DNA from 4 places in the Arthrobacter sp. B10-11 genome. Region 1 is predicted to be linked to each of the others. Evidence: predicted binding sites of a transcription regulator. Region 1 holds the regulator's gene; each other region holds the start of a gene.
The links. The regulator HrcA, encoded in region 1, represses chaperone genes, less so after heat shock. The targets are predictions, from matches to a motif close to TTNGCACTCGNNNNNNNCGAGTGCNAA.
Positions count from the first base shown of each region.

Region 2: groL (chaperonin GroEL) is a predicted target of HrcA. The motif match lies at 2,669-2,695, and genes of this name have one in related genera.
Region 3: groES (co-chaperone GroES) is a predicted target of HrcA. The motif match lies at 3,167-3,193, and genes of this name have one in related genera.
Region 4: RW112_RS03100 (FmdB family zinc ribbon protein) is a predicted target of HrcA. The motif match lies at 1,637-1,663, and genes of this name have one in related genera.

Region 1 is NZ_JAWMTH010000003.1:341,950-347,206, reverse strand. Features, by position in the region: gene lepA (translation elongation factor 4) at 1-96, shown strand, start outside; gene hemW (radical SAM family heme chaperone HemW) at 133-1,362, shown strand; gene RW112_RS11525 (DUF4870 domain-containing protein) at 1,411-1,830, opposite strand; gene RW112_RS11520 (DUF3097 domain-containing protein) at 1,941-2,792, opposite strand; gene hrcA (heat-inducible transcriptional repressor HrcA) at 3,040-4,053, shown strand; gene dnaJ (molecular chaperone DnaJ) at 4,166-5,257, shown strand, end outside.
Region 2 is NZ_JAWMTH010000006.1:42,760-48,016, reverse strand. Features, by position in the region: gene RW112_RS17555 (ABC transporter substrate-binding protein) at 1-774, shown strand, start outside; gene groL (chaperonin GroEL) at 860-2,488, opposite strand; gene RW112_RS17545 (ABC transporter substrate-binding protein) at 2,781-4,094, opposite strand; gene RW112_RS17540 (cold-shock protein) at 4,094-4,297, opposite strand; gene RW112_RS17535 (LytR C-terminal domain-containing protein) at 4,461-5,105, opposite strand; gene RW112_RS17530 (DUF3263 domain-containing protein) at 5,155-5,257, opposite strand, start outside.
Region 3 is NZ_JAWMTH010000001.1:689,453-694,709, reverse strand. Features, by position in the region: gene RW112_RS03230 (glycoside hydrolase family 3 protein) at 1-528, shown strand, start outside; gene RW112_RS03225 (shikimate 5-dehydrogenase) at 587-1,417, shown strand; gene RW112_RS03220 (class I SAM-dependent methyltransferase) at 1,434-2,678, opposite strand; gene RW112_RS03215 (hypothetical protein) at 2,747-3,145, shown strand; gene groES (co-chaperone GroES) at 3,352-3,645, shown strand; gene groL (chaperonin GroEL) at 3,730-5,257, shown strand, end outside.
Region 4 is NZ_JAWMTH010000001.1:658,623-663,879, forward strand. Features, by position in the region: gene galU (UTP--glucose-1-phosphate uridylyltransferase GalU) at 1-904, opposite strand, end outside; gene RW112_RS03095 (5-formyltetrahydrofolate cyclo-ligase) at 1,015-1,611, shown strand; gene RW112_RS03100 (FmdB family zinc ribbon protein) at 1,749-1,994, shown strand; gene RW112_RS03105 (Flp pilus assembly protein CpaB) at 2,105-2,833, shown strand; gene RW112_RS03110 (AAA family ATPase) at 2,909-5,257, opposite strand, start outside.

The DNA of each region.
Region 1 (5,257 bases):
AAGCGCATGAAGATGGTGGGCCGTGTGGAAGTGCCGCAGGAAGCCTTCATCGCAGCGCTCACCACGGACGAATCCAAGGACAAGGCCAAGAAGTAGTGATGATCGTGGCCGGAACTTCCGGAGGCCGCACCCGTGCCTAGCGTTCTACCGCTGGGCGACCCGGCGCCGTCGGACGGCCTGCTTCCCGAGCAGGCCGCCGACGGAGCTGCGCAGCGGGGATTCGGACTCTACGTCCACATTCCCTTCTGTGCCGTCCGCTGCGGCTACTGCGACTTCAACACCTACACCGCAACCGAGCTCGGCGGCGGGGCATCGCAGGACGCCTACGCCTCCACGGCCATCACCGAGGTGGAGTTCGCCGCCAAGGCGCTGCAAGGCAGCGGACTGCCTGCCCGGCAGCTCGGCACCGTCTTTTTCGGCGGCGGCACGCCCACACTGCTGCCCGCGGAGGACCTGGCCCGCATCCTCGCCGCCTCAATAGCGCAATGGGGGCTGGCGCCCGGGGCCGAAGTCACCACCGAAGCCAACCCGGATTCAGTCACACCCGAGTCGCTGCAGCTGCTGGCTGATGCCGGCTTCACCCGCGTTTCCTTCGGGATGCAGTCCGCAGTCCCGCATGTTCTGAAGGTGCTCGACCGCACCCACACGCCCAGCAGGGTGCCGCAGGTGGTGCAGTGGGCACGTGACGCCGGCCTAGCGGTCAGCCTGGACCTCATCTACGGCACCCCCGGCGAATCCCTCGAGGACTGGCGGTGTTCGCTCGAAACCGCCTTGTCGTACGGGCCGGACCACATCAGCGCCTATGCCCTGATCGTGGAGGACGGCACCAAGCTGGCCGCCCAGATCCGCCGGGGCGAAGTTCCCGGAATCGACGACGACGACCACGCGGCCAAGTACGAACTCGCCGACGAACTCATCACCGCCGCCGGCCTGGACTGGTACGAGGTCAGCAACTGGGCCCGTACGCCGGAGCAGGCGTGCCGGCACAACCTGGCGTACTGGCGCGGGGACGACTGGTGGGGCATCGGCCCCGGGGCTCACTCACACGTCGGCGGAGTCCGCTGGTGGAACGTGAAGCACCCCACCGCCTACGCGGGCAGGCTCGCCGCCGGGGCATCGCCGGCAGCCGGCAGGGAAACGCTCGACGCCGAGACCCGGAACGTCGAGCGCGTGATGCTGGAGGCGAGGCTGAGCAGCGGACTTGAGGTGTCAGAGCTGGGATCCTCCGGACGGCACGCCGTCGCCGGGCTGATCGCGGATGGCCTGGTGGATCCCGCAGCGGCCTTCCGGGGCCGGCTTGTCCTCACCCTGAAGGGGAGGCTCCTTGCCGACGCCGTGGTCAGAAGGATCCTGCCCGACTAAGTTGCGGGATCCGGCCGGCTGCCGTCCCGGCCGGTTGAATCCGGCTGGTTACATGATCCAGCGCAGGTTGTAGTCATAGCGGTGCGGCTGTCCGCGGTTTACGTGGATCCCGGCTGCCACCGAGAAGCACGTCACGGCGATCCAGATCAGTGTGGCCAGCACCGCGAAGATATTGCCCACCACAGGCAGCATCACCAGGACGTTGCAGATGACAGCGGCGATCGTGGGCGGCAGGGTGAAGTTCAGGGCTTCCTTGGATTCCTGCGCCGTGAACGGGCCGCGGTCCTTGAAAATAAGGTAGATCAACAGCGACGGGACGCACCCTAGGATGCCGCCGAAGTGGGCGAGGGTTGCCCATTGCCGGTCTTCGTTGGCCGTCAGCGGCAGGGCATTGGCGGGGACACCATGATACTGGGGCTGGCCATGGCCGGCCTGGTTGTCCCGTTGTTCGCGTGCGTCTTCTGCCACGGTGTCGTCCTTCGGATTGCAGTGGTGCGGTGGTTCCCGGAAAAGCGGACGCTGCAAGAAAAGCAACAACCGCCGTATCAAGAATACTGGGTCAGGAGTGCAAGTTGCCCCTAAGGGACCGTCAGGAAGTCGATGACCTCTTCCACCCTGCCCAGCAGCGACGGTTCCAGGTCCGCGTAGCTGCGGACTGCACCCAGTAGCTTCTGCCAGCCGAGGCCGATGTCCTCCTTGGTCTCGTGCGGCCAGCCGAAGGCCGTCAGGATTCCGGTCTTCCAGTCCACGCCCCTCGGGACGACCGGCCACGCGTCTATGCCGAGGACGGCCGGCCGGATGGCCTGCCACACGTCCACGTACGGGTGGCCCACAATCAGCACGTTACCGGCGGCACCGGGGGAGGCCATCACGGCCTCAGCGATCCGTGATTCCTTGGAATTGGCAACCAGGTGGTCCACGAGCACTCCCAGCCGCCGGCCGGGGCCGGGCCGGAACGCGGCCACTGCCGCAGCGAGGTCGTCAATGCCGTGCAAAGGCTCGACGACGATGCCCTCCACGCGGAGGTCGTCACCCCAGACTTTTTCCACGAGTTCGGCGTCGTGCTTGCCTTCCACCCAGATGCGGCTGGCTTTGGCCACCTGCGCACGCTGGCCGGCCACCCGCACCGAACCCGACGCCGTCCTGCCGGCTGCCGCGGAAGCTGACTGCGCCCGGGGCGCCGGTGGCATCAGCCGGATCGGCAGGCCTTCCAGGAGGAAGCCGTAGCCAAGCCGGAAGGTGCGTGACTTGCCGCGCCGGTCCTCCAGGGCCACCACATGCATGCCGCCGGACTTTTCCACCCTGGTGACGGCCCCCACCCAGCCGGACTGGACGTCCTCCAGCACCATGCCCCGCTCCACCGGCACTTCGGGAAGCTCCGATTTCCGGGGAACCGTGATGTCCTGCGGGCCCCAGTTCTGGTACGACATCCGTTAGACACAACCTTGCGCTAGAAAAAGTGAAAGAAGGGAAGCGAACAGGCCGGCTGCGGCTATGCGGCGTGCACGTCCTGTTCCGCGCCGGAGTTTCGCCCGGAGCGGTACCAATGCTAACAACGGGGCGACTCATATTAGACTGGTTAGCACTTAGACATGACGAGTGCTAACTGTCGCCCGGGCAGATGCGCTGGTCCCCGCACCGGGGCCGCAGCCCGGCAAAGCCGATCGGAGGTGGAGAATGAGCGAACCACGCAAGCTTGAAGTATTGCGCGCCATCGTGGAGGACTACGTCCATTCCCGCGAACCTGTGGGCTCCAAGGCGCTGGTGGAGAGGCACCACCTCGGGGTTTCCAGCGCCACCATCCGCAATGACATGGCAGCGCTGGAAGACGAGGGCCTGATCACGGCGCCGCACACCAGCGCAGGCCGGATCCCCACCGACAAGGGCTACCGGCTGTTCGTCGACCAGATCTCTGCCGTCAAGCCGCTGTCGCCGGCTGAGCGCCGCGCCATCCAAACGCTGCTGGAAGGGTCGGAGGACCTGGACGACGTCCTGGAGCGCACGGTGCGGCTGCTGTCGCAGCTGACCAACCAGGTGGCCGTGGTGCAATATCCGCACCTTAGCCGGGCCATGGTGCGGCACATCGAATTCGTGCTGCTGGCCCCGCGCCAGGTCCTTGCCGTTCTCATTGCGGACACAGGAAAAGTCGAGCAGCGGGTTATCGACGTCGGACAGGAACTCAGCGACGAGGCCCTCGCAGGACTCAGGACACGGTTCCTGAAAAGCCTGGCCGGGACGCCTCTGAGCCTGCTCCCGCAGGCGCTTCCCGCCGTCGTCGCCGGCTGCGAACCCTCCCGCCGGCACGCAGCCCAAGGGCTGGCCCGCGGCCTGGACGCCCTTGCCAGCAGCACCCGCGAGGAGCGGATGGTCATGGCCGGTACCGCCAACCTCGCGCGGTCCAACGTTGATTTCCCGCTCAGCATCGGCCCGGTCCTCGAAGCCCTCGAGGAGCAGGTGGTGATGCTCCGCCTCCTGAGCGAGATGGCGCAGGACCCGCGCGGCGTCACGGTCAGTATCGGCCGGGAGAACCCGTACGACGGCCTCGCGGAAGCCTCGGTGGTGGCCACGGGCTACGGCCCCGGTTCCAGTGCCAAGGTGGGCGTGCTGGGCCCCACCCGGATGGACTATCCCACCACCATGGCCGCGGTTCGTGCCGTGGCACGCTACCTTTCCAGGATCCTCGGGCCGTAAACGGTAATACATCAGCCACCCGGGCCTCCGTGCCCCGGCTTCCGGGGGACGGCAGCAGCATCATAGACACCCAAGGCATTACAGGCAGTACAACCAGGAAGAGATACGAACTTTGAGCAGCCACTACGACGTTCTTGGAGTCTCGCCCGAAGCGACGGGCGAAGAGATCAAGAAGGCCTACCGAAAGCTTGCGCGCACCTTGCACCCGGACGTGAACCCCGGTGAGGATGCCTCGGACCGCTTCAAGGCCGTCACGCACGCCTATGAAGTGCTGTCCGATCCGCAGAAGCGCCGTGTCTATGACACCACCGGTAACGAGAACGGCACCGACAACGGTTTCGGCGGCGCCGGCTACTCGGGGCAGGGCTTTGCCTTCCAGGACATCTTCGACACCTTCTTCGGTGCGGGCGGCTCGGCCGGCCCGGCATCGCGGGTCCGCCGCGGGCAGGACGCCCTCATCAGCGTCCGCATCGACCTCCGCGACGCCGTTTTTGGGGTCAACAAGAAGCTGGAAGTGGACACTGCCGTCACGTGCCCCACCTGTGAGGGCTCCTGCTGCCAGCCCGGCAGCCACCCCGTGCGCTGCGACATCTGCGGCGGCAGCGGCCAGGTCCAGCGGGCCGTCCGCTCCATCCTGGGCCAGGTCATGACTGCCGCGCCCTGCGGCTCCTGCGAAGGCTTCGGGACCGTCATCAAGGATCCCTGCAACGAGTGCAACGGACAGGGCCGCATCCGCAGCCGCCGTTCCCTGACGGTCAAGGTCCCCGCCGGCGTAGCCACCGGAACGCGGATCCAGCTTGGCGGCCAGGGCGAAGCCGGACCTGCCGGCGGCCCCTCCGGCGACCTGTACGTGGAGATCCGGGTCAACAATGACGCCACCTACGTCCGCGACGGCGACGACCTCCACGCGACCCTGCACATCCCGATGACAGCCGCGGCCCTGGGCACCGAGCTCAGCCTGGACACCTTTGACGGCCAGCAGGAGATCGACGTCAAGGCAGGCACCCAGTCCGGTGAGGTGATCACCCTGCGCGGGCTCGGAGTCACGCACCTCCGTGGCTACGGCCGCGGCGACCTGAAAGTCCACCTGCAGGTCGAAACCCCCGCCAAGCTTGACGCCGCGCAGGAAGACCTGCTCCGGCAGCTCGCCAAACTGCGGGGCGAGCAGTACACCGAAGGAAAACTCTCCGCCAGCGGCGGGGTC
Region 2 (5,257 bases), on a different contig from region 1:
AACAGCATCGCTACGAAGCTCACGGAGTCGGGCGGGGGCACCAGCTACGGCGCTGCCTATGGCAGCAACGAAGCCGACCTCATCATCTGGCTTCGGCAGCACGGCCAGAACCTGTACTCGCCGGACGGCAAGCTGGACTTCGACACGGCGACGGCGGCGTCGTTCTGGGAGCGGTTGAAGAAGCAGCGCGATTCGAAAGCGAGCCCGCCGGCAAGCGTCGCAACCGAGGACGCCGGAGCGGGACTGGAAGAGAGCTTGTTCGGCACCAACCGGATCGGCATGGCGTGGTGGTGGACCAACCAGCTCGGGTCCCTGGAGACCACCACGGGAAGCAGCATCAGGATGCTTCGCGCCCCGAGCATGGACGGGCAGGCCGCAGACAACGGCATGTATTACAAACCGACCATGTTCTGGTCGGCGTCGTCGAGGTCGAAGAACCCGGAGGCGGCCGCAACGTTCATCAACTACCTGGCAAACAGCCCCGCCGCGGGAGCCATCCTGATGACCGACCGCGGCATCCCTGCCAACTCAGAAGTTCTCGCAGACATCACGCCCAAGCTCAAAGCGGCTGACACCACCGTGGTCGGCTTCCTCCAGGACATCAACCCCGACATGGCCGAGGCACCGCCTGTGCCGCCGGTCGGGTCGGGCAGCGTGCAGAACGTCATCAAGCGCTACACCGACGAGGTCCTTTACGACCGCAAGTCGCCTTCCGCCGCCGCGGAGGAGTTCAAGAAGGAGGTCGAAGGGATGCTGGCCTCCGCCCGCAAATAGTCCCGGGCCTTCCTGCTGCAAAAAAGTGCGGCCCCCTCGAAATGAGGGAGCCGCACTTTTTGCGCGTTGGGCGCGGTTGGGAGGATTAGAACCCGCCCATGCCGCCCATCTCGTCGCCGCCACCCATGGCCGGAGCGTTCTTCTCCGGCTTGTCGGCCACTACGGCCTCGGTGGTGAGGAACAGGCCCGCGATGGATGCAGCGTTCTGCAGGGCAGAGCGCGTGACCTTGACGGGGTCGTTGATGCCGGCAGCCAGCAGGTCAACATACTGTCCGGTTGCGGCGTTCAGGCCGTGACCGGCAGGCAGGCCGCGGACCTTGTCAACAACAACGCCCGGCTCGAGGCCGGCGTTGAAGGCGATCTGCTTCAGCGGCGCGTCAATGGCAACGCGGACGATGTTGGCGCCCGTTGCTTCGTCGCCTTCGAGCTGCAGGTTGGCGAATGCCTTGGCGCCGGCCTGGATGAGGGCAACGCCGCCACCGGCAACGATGCCTTCTTCAACGGCAGCCTTCGCGTTGCGGACAGCGTCCTCAATGCGGTGCTTGCGTTCCTTGAGCTCAACTTCGGTTGCGGCACCGGCCTTGATGACTGCAACGCCGCCGGCCAGCTTGGCCAGGCGTTCCTGCAGCTTCTCGCGGTCGTAGTCCGAATCGGAGTTCTCGATCTCGGCGCGGATCTGGGAAACGCGGCCGGCGATCTGGTCGGCGTCGCCGGCACCCTCGACGATGGTGGTCTCGTCCTTAGTGACAACAACCTTGCGTGCCCTGCCCAGGAGTTCGAGGCCGGCGGTCTCAAGCTTGAGGCCGACTTCCTCGGAGATGACCTGGCCACCGGTGAGGATGGCGATGTCCGCGAGCTGCGCCTTGCGGCGGTCTCCGAAGCCCGGAGCCTTGACGGCGACGGACTTGAAGGTGCCACGGATCTTGTTGACGATCAGGGTGGCCAGGGCCTCGCCCTCGATGTCTTCGGCAATGATCAGCAGCGGCTTGGAAGACTGCATGACCTTTTCGAGGACAGCAACCAGTTCCTTGACGTTGGAGATCTTGGAGTTGACGATCAGGATGTACGGATCCTCGAGGACCGTTTCCTGGCGCTCAGCGTCGGTGACGAAGTAAGCGGAGATGTAGCCCTTGTCGAAGCGCATGCCTTCGGTGAGCTCAAGCTCGAGGCCGAAGGTGTTGGACTCCTCGACGGTGATGACACCTTCCTTGCCGACCTTGTCCAGTGCCTCAGCGATCAGCGCGCCGATTTCGTCGTCACCGGCGGAGATGGACGCGGTGGCGGCGATCTCTTCCTTGGTTTCGATTTCCTTGGCGGAAGCGAGCAGCTCGGTGGTGACGGCTTCAACAGCCTTCTCGATGCCGCGCTTCAGGGACAGCGGGTCAGCGCCGGCAGCGACGTTGCGCAGGCCTTCCTTGACCAGGGCCTGTGCGAGCACGGTGGCCGTGGTGGTGCCGTCGCCAGCGACGTCATCCGTCTTCTTGGCAACTTCCTTGACCAGCTCGGCGCCGATCTTTTCGTAAGGATCGTCCAGCTCGATCTCCTTGGCGATGGAAACACCATCGTTGGTGATCGTGGGGGCGCCCCACTTCTTTTCGAGGACGACGTTGCGTCCACGCGGGCCGAGGGTGACCTTGACGGCGTCGGCGAGGATGTTCAGGCCCCGCTCAAGACCGCGGCGTGCCTCTTCATCAAATGCAATGATCTTGGCCATAACGGCAGTAGTCCTTTCGGGACAGTCGTTAAGAATGAACCTTCGCTGCGGCGCCCGCGACGGACGACCCTTCACCGGCGGCCTCTGTATGCCACGCGGATGGGATCTCACCCAGCAAGGTATTTCTTTCGCTCCTGGTCCTTCCGCCCTCTTCGCAACCGGCCGGAACCGGGCATCGAGTTAGCAGTCAGTCCGTGGGAGTGCTAAGTCAATAATTAGCACTCCCCCGGGGAGAGTGCAAGCAGGGATTGCCCGGAAAGCGCTCCTGCGGCCTGCACTACGCTAGTAGCGATCAGCCGCCGGCACGGGCGGACCTTTCACTTCCGCTCATCCGGGCCCTGTTGTCTGCGCCGTAGGTGAACACCATGTAGTTGGCGGCGGTGATATCGCCGTTGCTATCGAAACTGATCGGCCCGGACTCGCCGTCGTAATCCGCGGGGTTGCCGGCCCTGATGGCACCGGCACAATCCTTGTAGCTCTTGCACGGCTGGACAGTTCCCTTGTCGACACCGCCGGGGCCGCGCTGTCCGGAGACCCCGACCAGCTGCGCGGCAATGGACGAGCCCGCGTCGTCCTGCGCCGCGGCCGCTGCAATGGCGGCCAGGTTCACGGCGTCATATGCCTCCGCGGCAAACGTCATGTCCTTGAGTCCGGGATCAACCGCCACCAGCTCGCCCTGGAAGTGCGCGGACGGGAACACGCCAGGCAGGATGCCGCGGGCACCCTCGAGGGCCTTGGATCCGAGGGCCGATCCGTACTGGTTGATTGCACCGTCGCTGAGGATCAGTTTGCTGCCGGCCAGCCCCGCGTTGTTGAGTTCGGCTATGGCGCCCTGGGCTCCGGCGCGGGCCACCAGGACGACGGCGTCAGGGCCTGCGGCTTTGGCGGCTGCAGCCGCCTGCTGCGCCTGGCCGGACGTGAACGCGGCCTCTGCCACGGTACCGAGGCCGGCCGCCTTCGCCGCGGCGGCGACGGCAACGGAAACGTCCTTGCCGTAGATGCCGTCCTCGTGCAGGATGGCGATTGTCCGGGCCCCGCTGTCCTTGGCCAGCTTGACCAGCACGGGAGCCTGGGCAACGTCGGCCGCCGACGTGCGGAAGTAGTATCCGCCGCTCCGGTACCTGGTCAGTCCGTGCGCAGTGTTTGCCGGAGAGATGACGGCCACCTTGGCCCGCGACAGGACGTCGATTGCCCCCGGGGCCCGGCTGGAGTCGGTCGGACCGATGACGACATCCGCCTTGGCCGCCACGAGTTCCTTCGCCTGGGCGGTTGTGTCCTCGCTGATGTTCTCGGGGAGGAGCTCCACCGGCCGCCCCTTGTGGCCCCCTGCGGCGTTGATCTCCTGGACCGCCAGTTTCGCCGCGGCAAGCTGCGCGGAGTTGAGGAAGGACTGCTTCCCGGTGTTGTCCAGCATCAGCCCTATCCGCAGCGTGCCGTCACCGCCGGCGTCCACGGCATCAACCCGGACGTTGCCGCTCGGACCGGAGCAGCCAGCAAGCACGAGCGCCGTTCCGGCCGCAAGGACCAGCGTTGCGGATATCCGCAGCCGGGGCCGAACGGGGCGGGCGGGGACGCCTGTGCCGTGCATTGCCGCGGTGGAGAGCATCAGGCCGGCCGGACGTTTTCTGCCTGCGGACCCTTCTCGCCTTCACCGACTTCGAACTGCACCCGCTGTCCTTCGTCGAGGGCGCGGTAGCCCTCGCCTTCGATGGCCGACCAGTGCACGAAGACGTCGTCTCCGGAGGCGTCAACGGTGATGAAGCCATAGCCTTTTTCGGCATTGAACCATTTGACGGTTCCCGTTGCCATGTTGCCCACTTTCCGGTTGCTTTGTTCGGCCCACCTCACTGTGCGCCGTTGGGACGGTCCGCTGTGGTGCGGCATCCGGAATCACTGTAGCCATTGCCGTTTGCCGGGCGCAGGATCGCGGCCTGCGCGCCCTCAATAGTTATTCAGGCGTAACCGAATTCCCTTACTGGAAGCCGGGCCCGAGGACCACGACCACCGGCTGTTGGAACTCGGCGGAGTCCACCAGCGAGGTGATGTTCAGGAGCTCCCCCAGCGCCTCGGCGTTCGCTTTTTGCTCAGCGCCGCTGTAGTAGATGACGGAGGATTGCTGCGGCATTCCGCCCCAGTTGCCCACCGGGCCCAGGGTCCAGCCCTCGCCTGCCACGGTGCTGCTCACACGGCCGGCAAGCCCCGCGGTGGTGGTTCCGTTGTAGACCGCCACTGCCTGGGACTTATCGACGGCTTGCGCCTCGGCAGAAGGAACTTCCGAGGGCGGGCTGCCGGCGGACGGCGTCTCGCTGGCGGAGGGCACCGCGCCCGGGTCTGCGCTGGGTTCGGCACCCGGGGACGCCGTGCCTTGGGGCGTCTCCGCGGAGGCCGAAGGGCTGCTGAGCGCCGACCCTGCCGCCATCAGCGGGCTGCCGGAAGGAGTAATTCCCAGCTTCGGCAGGAAAAGGAAGGCAACCAGTCCGATGGCCAGCGCCACAACGCCGACGGCCAGGATCGGACCCAGCCTGCGCCGGGAGGACTCGGAGGCGACCCGGTGTACACCCTGTCGTGAGGAGGTCTCCGGGACCCTGTCGAATTCATCCCGAGCGTATTTGGTCATGGTAAAACGATGTCCTTGTTGGTTCTCGCTGGTTGCCCGGCCCTGACTGTTAAGCGTCAGAACCCAAACGGCGCGCCGTGCGTGCCCGTTGGCGTGACGTACGTAGTCTACGCAATCTCTTCACGAGCATGGGGTCGTGGGCCAGGGCGTCC
Region 3 (5,257 bases), on a different contig from region 1:
GCGGTGGTGGACGCCGTAAAGTCCGGCGCTGTGCCGGCGTCACGCCTCGATGAGGCGGCGCAGCGGGTGGTGACCATGATTCTGTGGCACGCACGGACCCCTGCACCGCAGGGAGCCGCGCCGGGAAGCGGATCCGCGCTCTCCCAGCGTGTTTCGGCGGCGGCAGTCACCGTCCTGGCGGGACCGTGCCACGGACCGATAGTGCCCGGCAGCGTCCGGGTTGCCGGCGGCAGCGAACAGGACCGGGCGCGCTTTGCCAAGGCCGCCCGTGCGGCCGGCATTGCGATCGGCGCCGGTCCGCTCGTGACGCTGATCGGCTTCGAAGGGCCGCCCGCGAAAGGGGACGTCGTCGTGGCCCTCGATGCGCCGTGGCCGCTGGCCGGCTCAGCGGCCCCGGCCAAAGTGGCCCTGTACGGGCGCAGCCAGGAGGCTTTCAACGCCCTGGCCGCAGTCCTGGCCGGCAAGGCGCCGGCTTCCGGAAAACTGCCCGCCGCCGTCGGCCCCCATGCGCCCGGAAGCGGCTGCTGACGCCGCTGCCGCGTGGCGTAACAGTGCTGTCCGGACTGCGGAGGCGTTTAATGGACCCGTGCCAATTCTGAATAAAGACATGACCCTGTGCATTTCCCTCTCGGCCCGGCCGAGCAACAACGGGACCCGCTTCCACAACCACCTGTACGAGCAGCTGGGACTGAACTGGATCTACAAGGCCTTCGCGCCGACGGACCTCGCCCAAGCCATCGCGGGCGTCAGGGGCCTGGGTATCCGGGGCTGCGCGGTGTCCATGCCGTACAAGGAAGACGTCATTGCGCTGGTTGACGCCATGGACCCCTCGGCCAAGGCCATCGATTCGGTCAACACGATCGTGAACGACGGCGGCCGCCTCACGGCCTACAACACCGACTACACCGCGATCGAGCAGCTGCTGCAGCGCAATGCCGTCCCTGCCGGCTATTCGGTGCTGCTCAAGGGATCCGGCGGCATGGCCAAGGCCACCGCGGCTGCCCTCCGCGACGCAGGATTCTCCGACGTCACGATCATCGCCCGCAATGAGGCGTCCGGGAAGGCGCTCGCCGATCTCTACGGGTTCAAGTGGAGTGCCGAACTGCCGGCTGCGGAGGCGGGCGGCACGGCGGACATGATCATCAACGTGACGCCCGTCGGCATGGCGGGCGGTCCCGACGCCGACTCGCTGTCCTTCCCGCCGGAGGCGGTGGATGCCGCGAAGGTGGTGTTCGACGTCGTTGCGCTGCCGGCTGAAACGCCCCTCGTCAAGGCAGCCCGGGCTGCCGGAAAGACGGTTATTACCGGCGCGGAAGTAGCCACAATCCAAGCACTGGAGCAGTTTGTGCTGTACACGGGCGTCCGGCCCACGGACGAGCAGGTCCGGGCGGCCGAGGACTTCATGCGGGCGCAGTAGCCGCGGGGAACGTGGCCTAAACCCGGTCCTGGACCGGTTCAACCGAGATGGCCACCCGGTCCTCGCCGATCCTGGTGAGGACCAGGGTGGCCGTCTTTTTGCCCTTGGACCCCTTGCCTGCGTTCCTGCTGCCGGAGAGCAACTGCCTGCGCAGCTCCTCCGGAGTGACCGACGTGCCCCGTTTCTTGATGTCCAGCACGCCGATGTTGTTCTGCTTCACCCATGCCTTGAGCGCCTTGACGTTGAAAGGCATGACCTCCAGGACTTTGTAGGCCCTGGCGAACGGGGTGTCCACGAGCTCCGGTGCGCAGATGTAGGCGATGTGCTCGTCCACGAGGTGGCCGCCCAGCCGCAACGCGACATCCGCCACGAGCCCGGCCCGGATGACTGCTCCGTCCGGCTCGTACAAGTACCCTTCCACGGGGCCCACCGGGGCTACCGGTCCGGCGTCGAACTCTTCCGTGCTGGTGATTTCCGCAGCGCCCTGCGGGCCCAGTAGCAGGGCAGCCCGCCGGATGCCTGGCCGGCTGACCGCGTTGAACCACAGCGTCACCTCGGTGACGTCGCCGCCGACCGAAACCCATTGCGCCTCGCAACCGGCCGGCACGGACTCGTGCGGGATGCCGGGCCCCATTTTCACGCCGACTGCCAGTCCGGAGTGGGCGAGGGATTCCACGAAGGACAGCGGCGGGGAGAATTCCTCCGGGTCCCAGATCCGCCGCGTGCCTGACGTCGAGGTGGTGCGGCGGGCCGGATCGAGCCAGACGCCGCCCACGCCGTCGAGCGGGACTGAGGTGGCATCCGAGTGGAGCACGCTGGCGTGCGGGAACGGAATCAGGTTCATGGTGGCGCAGGCGGCGGTGGTTTCGTCCATCTCCACGGCGGTCACCCTGATGTCCATGGAGGCCAGGGCCATCGAATCGGCGCCCAGCCCGCAGCCGAGGTCAGCCACGTGTTCGATGCCCGCAGCGGCGAAGCGTTCTGCGTGCCGGGCTGCGACGTTGAGGCGCGTGGCCTGCTCCAACCCGGCCGGAGTGAAGATCATCTGCCTGGCGAATTCGCCGAACTTGGCCTCAGCCTTGGTCCGCAGCCGGGACTGGGTAAGGGCGGCAGACACCAGTGCGGGGGAGTGGCCGGCTTTGCGCAGGGACTCATTGAGCTTGAACGCTTCATCTTCCCGGTACGGACCCAACGACGCCAGCAGCTCCCAGCCTTCGCTGGTCAGGAGGGGGGCGATCAGGTCCTGCGGTGCGTCAGCCATGTCATCAAGCCTAATCGAGGCGACGCATCGAGCAGCCCGGCGCCCGCGGTGCCGATAGGGTTGGAGACATGGAAGACAGCGCAGGGCCGCAGCCACCGGTCGATGATCAGAGCAATGACCACCACCAGCACACGGGCCTTGCCAGGTACGCCCGCCCCGCGCTGATCACCGGAGCCGCCATTGCCGTCGTCTGCCTGGCACTCCTGGTGATCATCTTCTTCCTGGACTCCTTCAACGCGACTGTCTACTCGGTGGGTGGCCAGAACATCCAGGACGACACCGAGGAGGCGCGGCAGATCCGCGAGTCGTACACCGCAGTCCGCACGGGCGCCCTCGTGTTCCTGATCGCCTCGGTTGTTACGGCACTCGCCGCCGCCGTGGTGCTCTACAAGAACCGCAACGTGACGAACGACGACGACACGGACGGCGGGGACGACGTCGACTTTGAGGACCTGGCAGGACGCTAACCGTTCACCCGGGACGAAATTCTGGCACTCGCCTTGACCGAGTGCTAACGATTTACATAGAGTCATCATTAGCACTCTCCCTAGGAGGGTGCTAACACATGAAGAACTGCCAGCCACGCTGCTGCCGGCACCGCGACGACGGTTTGCACGCTCAGGCGCAACAGTTTTCCAGTCCATGAATTTGCTGACGAAAAGGAGAGGTCCGAGTGTCGGTCTCTATTAAGCCTCTTGAGGATCGTATTGTTGTTCGCCCGCTCGAAGCCGAGCAGACCACGGCTTCCGGCCTGGTCATCCCGGACTCCGCACAGGAGAAGCCGCAGGAAGGCGAAGTCGTTGCAGTAGGCCCCGGCCGCTTCGAAGACGGCAACCGCGTTCCGGTCGACGTTGCCGTTGGCGACGTTGTTATCTACTCCAAGTACGGCGGAACCGAAGTCAAGACCGGCGGCACCGAGTACCTCGTGCTGTCCGCCCGCGACGTTCTGGCGATCGTCGTAAAGTAACTCTTTGACCCCGCGCCGCCGATCAGTCTGATTCATTTCCGACAGGTCAGCGGCGCGGGGTTTCTGTCTCGAAAGGACAAAACCATGGCAAAGCAGCTTGCGTTTAACGACGCTGCCCGCCGGTCGCTTGAAGCCGGCATCGATAAGCTCGCCAACACTGTCAAGGTGACGCTTGGCCCCCGCGGCCGCAACGTCGTGCTGGACAAGAAGTGGGGCGCTCCCACCATTACGAACGACGGCGTGACCATCGCCCGCGAAGTCGAACTGGATGACCCGTTCGAAAACCTTGGCGCGCAGCTGGCCAAGGAAGTCGCCACCAAGACCAACGACGTTGCCGGCGACGGCACCACCACCGCCACCGTCCTCGCCCAGGCACTGGTCAAGGAAGGCCTGCGCAACGTTGCCGCCGGCGCCGCCCCGGGCCAGATCAAGCGCGGCATCGAGGTCTCGGTTGAGGCCGTCGCAGCCCGCCTGCTCGAGAACGCGCGTCCCGTCGAGGGCACCCAGGTTGCGAACGTGGCAGCCATCTCCGCCCAGAGCGATGAGATCGGCGAGCTCCTGGCCGAGGCTTTCGGCAAGGTCGGCAAGGATGGTGTGATCACCATCGAGGAGTCCTCCACCACGCAGACCGAACTGGTCCTTACCGAGGGCATGCAGTTCGACAAGGGTTACCTCTCCCCGTACTTCGTCACCGACGCTGAACGCCAGGAAGCAGTCCTCGAAGACGCGCTCATCCTGATCAACCAGGGCAAGATCTCCTCGGTGCAGGACTTCCTGCCGCTGCTGGAGAAGGCGCTGCAGAGCTCCAAGCCGCTGTTCATCATCGCCGAGGACGTCGAGGGCGAGGCCCTGTCCACGCTGATCGTCAACCGCATCCGCGGCACCCTGAACGTCGTTGCCGTCAAGGCTCCCGGCTTCGGCGACCGCCGCAAGGCCATGCTGCAGGACATTGCAACGCTTACCGGCGCGCAGGTTGTTTCCCCGGAACTCGGCCTGAGCCTGGATTCCGTTGGCCTCGAGGTGCTCGGTACGGCACGCCGCATCACGGTCACCAAGGACAACACCACCATCGTTGACGGTGCCGGATCGGCCGAGGACGTCGCGGCACGTGTTGCCCAGCTCCGCGCCGAGCTGACCCGCACCGATTCCGACTGGGACAAGGAAAAGCTCCAGGAGCGCCTGGCCAAGCTGGCCGGCGGCATCGGCGTGATCAAGGTTGGCGCAGCCACCGAGGTCGAGCTGAAGGAAAAGAAGCACCGCATCGAGGACGCTGTGTCCTCCACCCGCGCCGCCCTCGAAGAAGGCATCGTTGCCGGTGGCGGTTCCGCCCTGATCCACGCCCTCAAGGCGCTGGATGAGGACCCCGCAGTCACCGCCCTTGAAGGCGATGCAGCTGCCGCTGTGGGCATCGTCCGCCGCGCACTGGTCCAGCCTGTACGGTGGATCGCCCAGAACGCCGGCTTTGACGGCTACGTCGTAGCTGCCAAGGTTGCGGAATCCGCCGTCCACCACGGCTTCAACGCCAAGACCGGCGAGTACGAAGACCTCATCGCTGCAGGCGTCATCGACCCCGTCAAGGTGACGCGCGCAGCCCTCCGTAACGCCGCTTCCA
Region 4 (5,257 bases), on a different contig from region 1:
ACTTGGCCAGGGAGGCAGTGAATTCCGGCAGCCACTCGCGCAGGCCGGGGCCGAGGTCGTCGCTGTCGCAGGCCAGCTGCACGCAAGCCTTGAGGTAGCTGAGCTTATCGCCGGTGTCGTAGCGGCGGCCGCGGAACACAACACCGTAAACGCCGTATCCTTCGCCCTCCCCTGCAGCAAGTTCCTGGAGGGCATCGGTGAGCTGGATTTCCCCGCCCCTGCCCGGTTCGGTGTGTTCGAGGACATCGAAGACCGCCGGGTGGAGGACGTAGCGGCCGATCACGGCCAGGTTGGACGGCGCTTCGGCGGCCTCGGGCTTTTCCACAAGCTTCCGGATCCGCACGAACCCGTTCATGTCGGTGTCGTCGATGTCGGCGCAGCCGTAGGCGCTGATCTGGGAGGGCTCCACTTCAATCAGTGCTACCACGGAGCCGCCGGTCTGGGCCTGGACTTCGATCATCTTGCTGAGCAGTTCGTCGCGTGCGTCGATGAGGTCATCGCCAAGCAGCACTGCGAAGGGTTCATGGCCGACGTGCTGCCTCGCACGCAACACGGCATGGCCGAGGCCCATCGGGTCACCCTGGCGCACGTAGTGGATGTCGCCGAGGTTGCTTGCGGCCTGGATGGCTTCGAGCTTGGTGGTGTCGCCCTTGGCCTCAAGGGTGGACTCCAGCGAAGGGACCCGGTCGAAGTGGTCTTCGAGGGCGCGCTTGTTCCGGCCGGTGATCATCAGGATGTCCGTGAGGCCAACGTTGACCGCTTCCTCGACTACATACTGGATCGCGGGCTTGTCCACGACCGGCAGCATTTCCTTGGGCATGGCCTTGGTGGCCGGAAGGAACCTGGTGCCGAGGCCGGCAGCAGGAATGACAGCCTTGCGGATGGAAGTATTGGTGGTAGTCACTGGACTAATCTAGCGTCAGGGGCCAAACATTGGGTAATTGCACTGACGCGCCAGGCTGGCCTGCACGGGGCCTTGGTGCAGGACCTCCCGACATGGAAGGACGGGCACTCATGCCGTCGAAGGAAGAGATCCGCTCGGCCCACAGGCTCCGGCGTGCCGCGTTGTCACCCGCCGGGCTGGAGGCGGCCGGTGCCGGCATCGCCCGCCACGGACTGCAGTGGGCCACCATGGTTGCCGCGGGCGAGCGGAGCACTTTTGCCGTGTACCTGGGGGTGGGTTCCGAGCCGCCCACGCTGCCGCTCATTGCCGCATTGCACAGCACCGGGCACCGCGTGCTTCTGCCGGTCTGCGGACCTTCCCGCACCCTCTCGTGGGTCTACTGGACCCCAGCCACCCGGTTCGCCCGCAGCAGCTACGCACCCATCGATGAACCCGTCGGGGAACAGCACGGCACCGAGGCCATGCAGGAAGCGGCCGGGATCTTCGCTCCTGCCACCGCAGTGGACCTGTCCGGTAACCGGATCGGCCAGGGCGGCGGCTACTACGACAAATTCCTCGCCGGACTGGAAGCGGACGGACTGCCTGTGCCTGCAGCTGCGGTGGTGTTCGACCACGAAGTCCTGCCGGCCGGAAGCATCCCGGCAGAGTCCTTCGACCATAAGATCCCGGTAGCGGTCACGCCATCACACCTCACGAAGCTAATGTGAAGCGCGCCGTCTGCGGATGATAGAATTGGCACTCAGGCCCTGCGACTGCTAAAGGACGGAACCTGTCGAGACCAAAATCGGCAGGATTTGCCCCGGCAGCACGGGACCTGCTCGTTTGTCCCAGAGGAGGATTTCCAGTGCCCACGTATGCATACGCCTGCAAGGACTGCAGCCACGCCTTTGAGATCGTGCAGTCGTTCACCGACAGCTCCCTCACCTCCTGCCCTGAGTGCGAGGGTACCCTGCGCAAGAAGTTCAACAGCGTCGGCGTCGTCTTCAAGGGTTCCGGCTTCTACCGGACCGACTCGCGGGAATCCAAGGGCAGCAGCGTCTCACCTGCCCCGGCGTCCGCTCCGGCACCTGCCGCCGCAGCAGCCAGCTGAGAGCACACCCCACCGTCGCTGCCACAGGGCGGTCATTCGCCTAGAGCGGTTGTCCACATAGGACGACGGCGGGCTGTCCGCACCCCGTGCGGCCTCCGTAGCCTGACGACATGCCCTCCAGCCTCCGCACCCACGGACTTTCGTCGCCCCGGCAGAGCTTTCGGTCCCGAAGCCCTGGCCGTTCCGGACCGCCCGCCCCCCGGCGCCTCGCTTCGTGGCTCACCCGCAACCGCCGGCTCCTTGTTGCGCTCCTTCTGTGCGCTGCCGCCGGCATCACCGTCCAGCAACTGACACCCGCGCCGGCCCACACGGTCACTGCCCTCGCCTCGGCGCGGGATCTTCCCGCGGGAGCCGCGCTGTCCGGGGCTGACGTATTGCCGGTCAGCGTGCCGCCCGGGATGATGCCCGCCGGAGCCTTCACCGACGCCGCCGCCCTTGAAGGCAAGCAGCTGGCAGCCCCTCTCCGGAAGGGCCAGCTGCTTTCGGATACACAGCTGCTGGGACCCGGCCTGCTGGCGGGCACCCCTCCCGGCTCGGCGGCTGTGCCGTTGAGGATGGCTGATCCGTCGTCGATCCAGCTGGTGGCTCCCGGCCAGCTCGTCAACATCGTCATGACCAACGGCACCGACTACGGCAAGGCGGCTGAATCAGAAGTGCTGGCAGCTTCCGTACCCGTCCTCTGGACATCAGGACAGGGCGGACAAACCGGGCAGTGGCTTGGCACAGGCGAAACCGAGGGCCTCATAGTGGTCGCCGCCGATCCCGACCAGGCGCGCCGCCTCGCCGGCTCCTCGACCCAGGGCAAACTCTTCTTCGTACTCGTTGGAGCACAGGGCTAGCCGCAGCGGGCTGGCTGCAGCGGGCCGGCTGCACCGACCCGGACCATCCGGCCCCCTCGCCTGGCGGGGGCGGGCTCAGCCCCAGTGCGGTGGTTTCTGCTCCTGAAGCCAGGCATCGTGGTCATAGTCCGAGCCGTGATCGCCCCAGCGCTTCGGGTCATCCTCGGAAGCCTTGTTCGGCAGCACGCCCGCCGGAACGCCCGCCCCTGCTGCCTGGCGGGGCCCGTCGGCCGCCGCATCGTCCGTCCTGCCGTGAGAGGCGCTCTGGCTGTCCGCTGTTCTGCTGTTGGTGTCCATGCTTTTTTCCTTGATATCTTCCGCTTCGGCAGAGCTGGCCGCGCGTCCCTCGTCCGTCCCGCCCGGCTCGGCGTTGTTCAACGTCAGGTTGTCTACATCATCCTCGAAGAACGCTTGCGAGGTTGAGGAGAAACCTGCGGCAACCGGCTTCTCCAAGCCCAGGTAACCGCCGATCCGGTCGGCGCAGGCGGAGGGATCGGTGAACACCTCGATTGTCCACAACGGCATGTAACGCCAGCCCAGCCGTTCCAACAACTGCGGCCGGAGCCGGCTCCGTTCCCGGACGCTCATTCGCCGGTACTGCTCAGTGCCGTCGGACTCAATGGCTACAGGCCGCGGAATCTCGGCGTCATCCTGGCCGATGGAATTCACCGGATCCGCAGCCGCGGCAACGTCGATCACGCCGTCGTACTGGTGCCAGACCCTGGCACCGCGGGCACGCAGCCTATCCCCCAGGTCGGCCACCAGGGGGTCGGCCCCGAGTGCCTGCTCGCTCGCTGCCGCGCGGGAGGCCGGAGTCCCCAGGTCGGTGTTACCGGCGATTTCGCGGTTGAGCAGTTCATAGAAGTCGGCTGCCCCGTGGCTGAGACGGCTGACGTCCAGATCCTCCGGTTTGAAGCAGGTAAGCACGTGCAGGGAACGCCTGGCCCGGGTCATGGCCAGGGCGAATTTTGCCCGGCCGCCCTCGGCCGACAAGGGACCGAAGTTGTGGAGCGCACGGCCGTGCGGCGTGCGGCCGTAGCCCGGGGAGAAGATCACGTGGTCGCGGACCAGCCCCTGGGCCCGTTCCAGGTCCACCACCCGGAAGGATTCGGGCCCGGCACTGAAGAAACTTGCCAGCAGCGGGTAGTTGGGCAGCTGCAGCCGGATGGCCTCGCCAATCCTGGCGGCGTGGCGGAGGCTGGCGGTGACCACTGCCAGGGAGGTCCGTGGGCGCAGTCTGGCATGTTCAAAGACCAGGTCCACCACGCGGTTGACCTCGGCGACGGCGGATTCCACGCCCTCCTGGTCGGCGCTCGGCAGGCCAGTGCCGTCCGGCAGGTATTCCACAAGCAAGGCGCGGTCCAGCCCGGTGGCCGTCTGTCCCTCGGGGAGCCTGTGGAGGCGGCCGTCGTAGAAACTCTTGCTCAGCTGCAGCACAAGGTCTTCGTCAACGGCCCGGTACGCTGACGTCAGCCGCCGGACGGGCAGCACGCGGGACAGCGCTGTGTAGGCACTCTCGACCCCCTGGTGGGCGGTTTCGCCGGCAGCAAGCCGCTCGACGCCCACGGTGAAAGTGCGGGGGCTGGCAATCTTGTCGTCGCCGAAGGCAATCACCTGCTTGGCCCGGGCGATGGCCGGAAGGACCGTCTGGAGGGAGGTCGCTTCGGCGTCGAGGATGACCACGGCATCGAACTTCTGCTCCGCCGGGAGCAGTCCGGTCATCAGGTAGGGGCTCACAGACCACACGGGCACCAGCATGGGAACCAACGCCGGTGCCTGTGCCGTGAGGGCAGCCAGGGTGACCCGTCCGTCCTTAAGGAGGCTCCGGAGCAGGTCCGCCTGCCGGGGGTTCTCGGCGATGCCGGCGCGCCAGCGCTCGGAGAGTGTCCAACGCAGCCTGGCGGCACCGCTGGCGATGTGAGCGTTGTCGGCCAGGCGGTAATCGGCTTCCAGCTGCCGCAGCGCGTCGCCGTCGGACATGGCCAGATAGTCATCGCCGCTGATCATTGCTTCAAGGGCCGACTGCCACCAGGCAAGTTCCAGCTCGGAGGCGACCGCTTCTGCGGGCACCTCACGCTCCGCCAGGTCGGTGAGGAGTTCCCCGAGTCCGTGCTCACGCATGTTCTCGATGAGCAGCGTCCGCTCAGGGAGCGTCTTGAGCGTCCGGGTATCGGCCACCAGCCGCTCCAGGCGTTCCATCAGTTCTTCGTACGGCGTGTGCTGGAGGTCTCCGCCTGCCGCCGTGTGCTTAACTGCCGCACCCAGTTGGGCCAGTTCGCGCTCCAGGCTGCGGTACATCACGTTCAGTTCGCCCAGGCCTGACGGCACTGCGGGATGGCGCTGCGTGGTGGCGTAGTCCGCCCAGAGGGCCCGCTGCTCCTGGACCAGCACCAGGGAGCTGTGGAGGTCGGCGATGTGCACGCC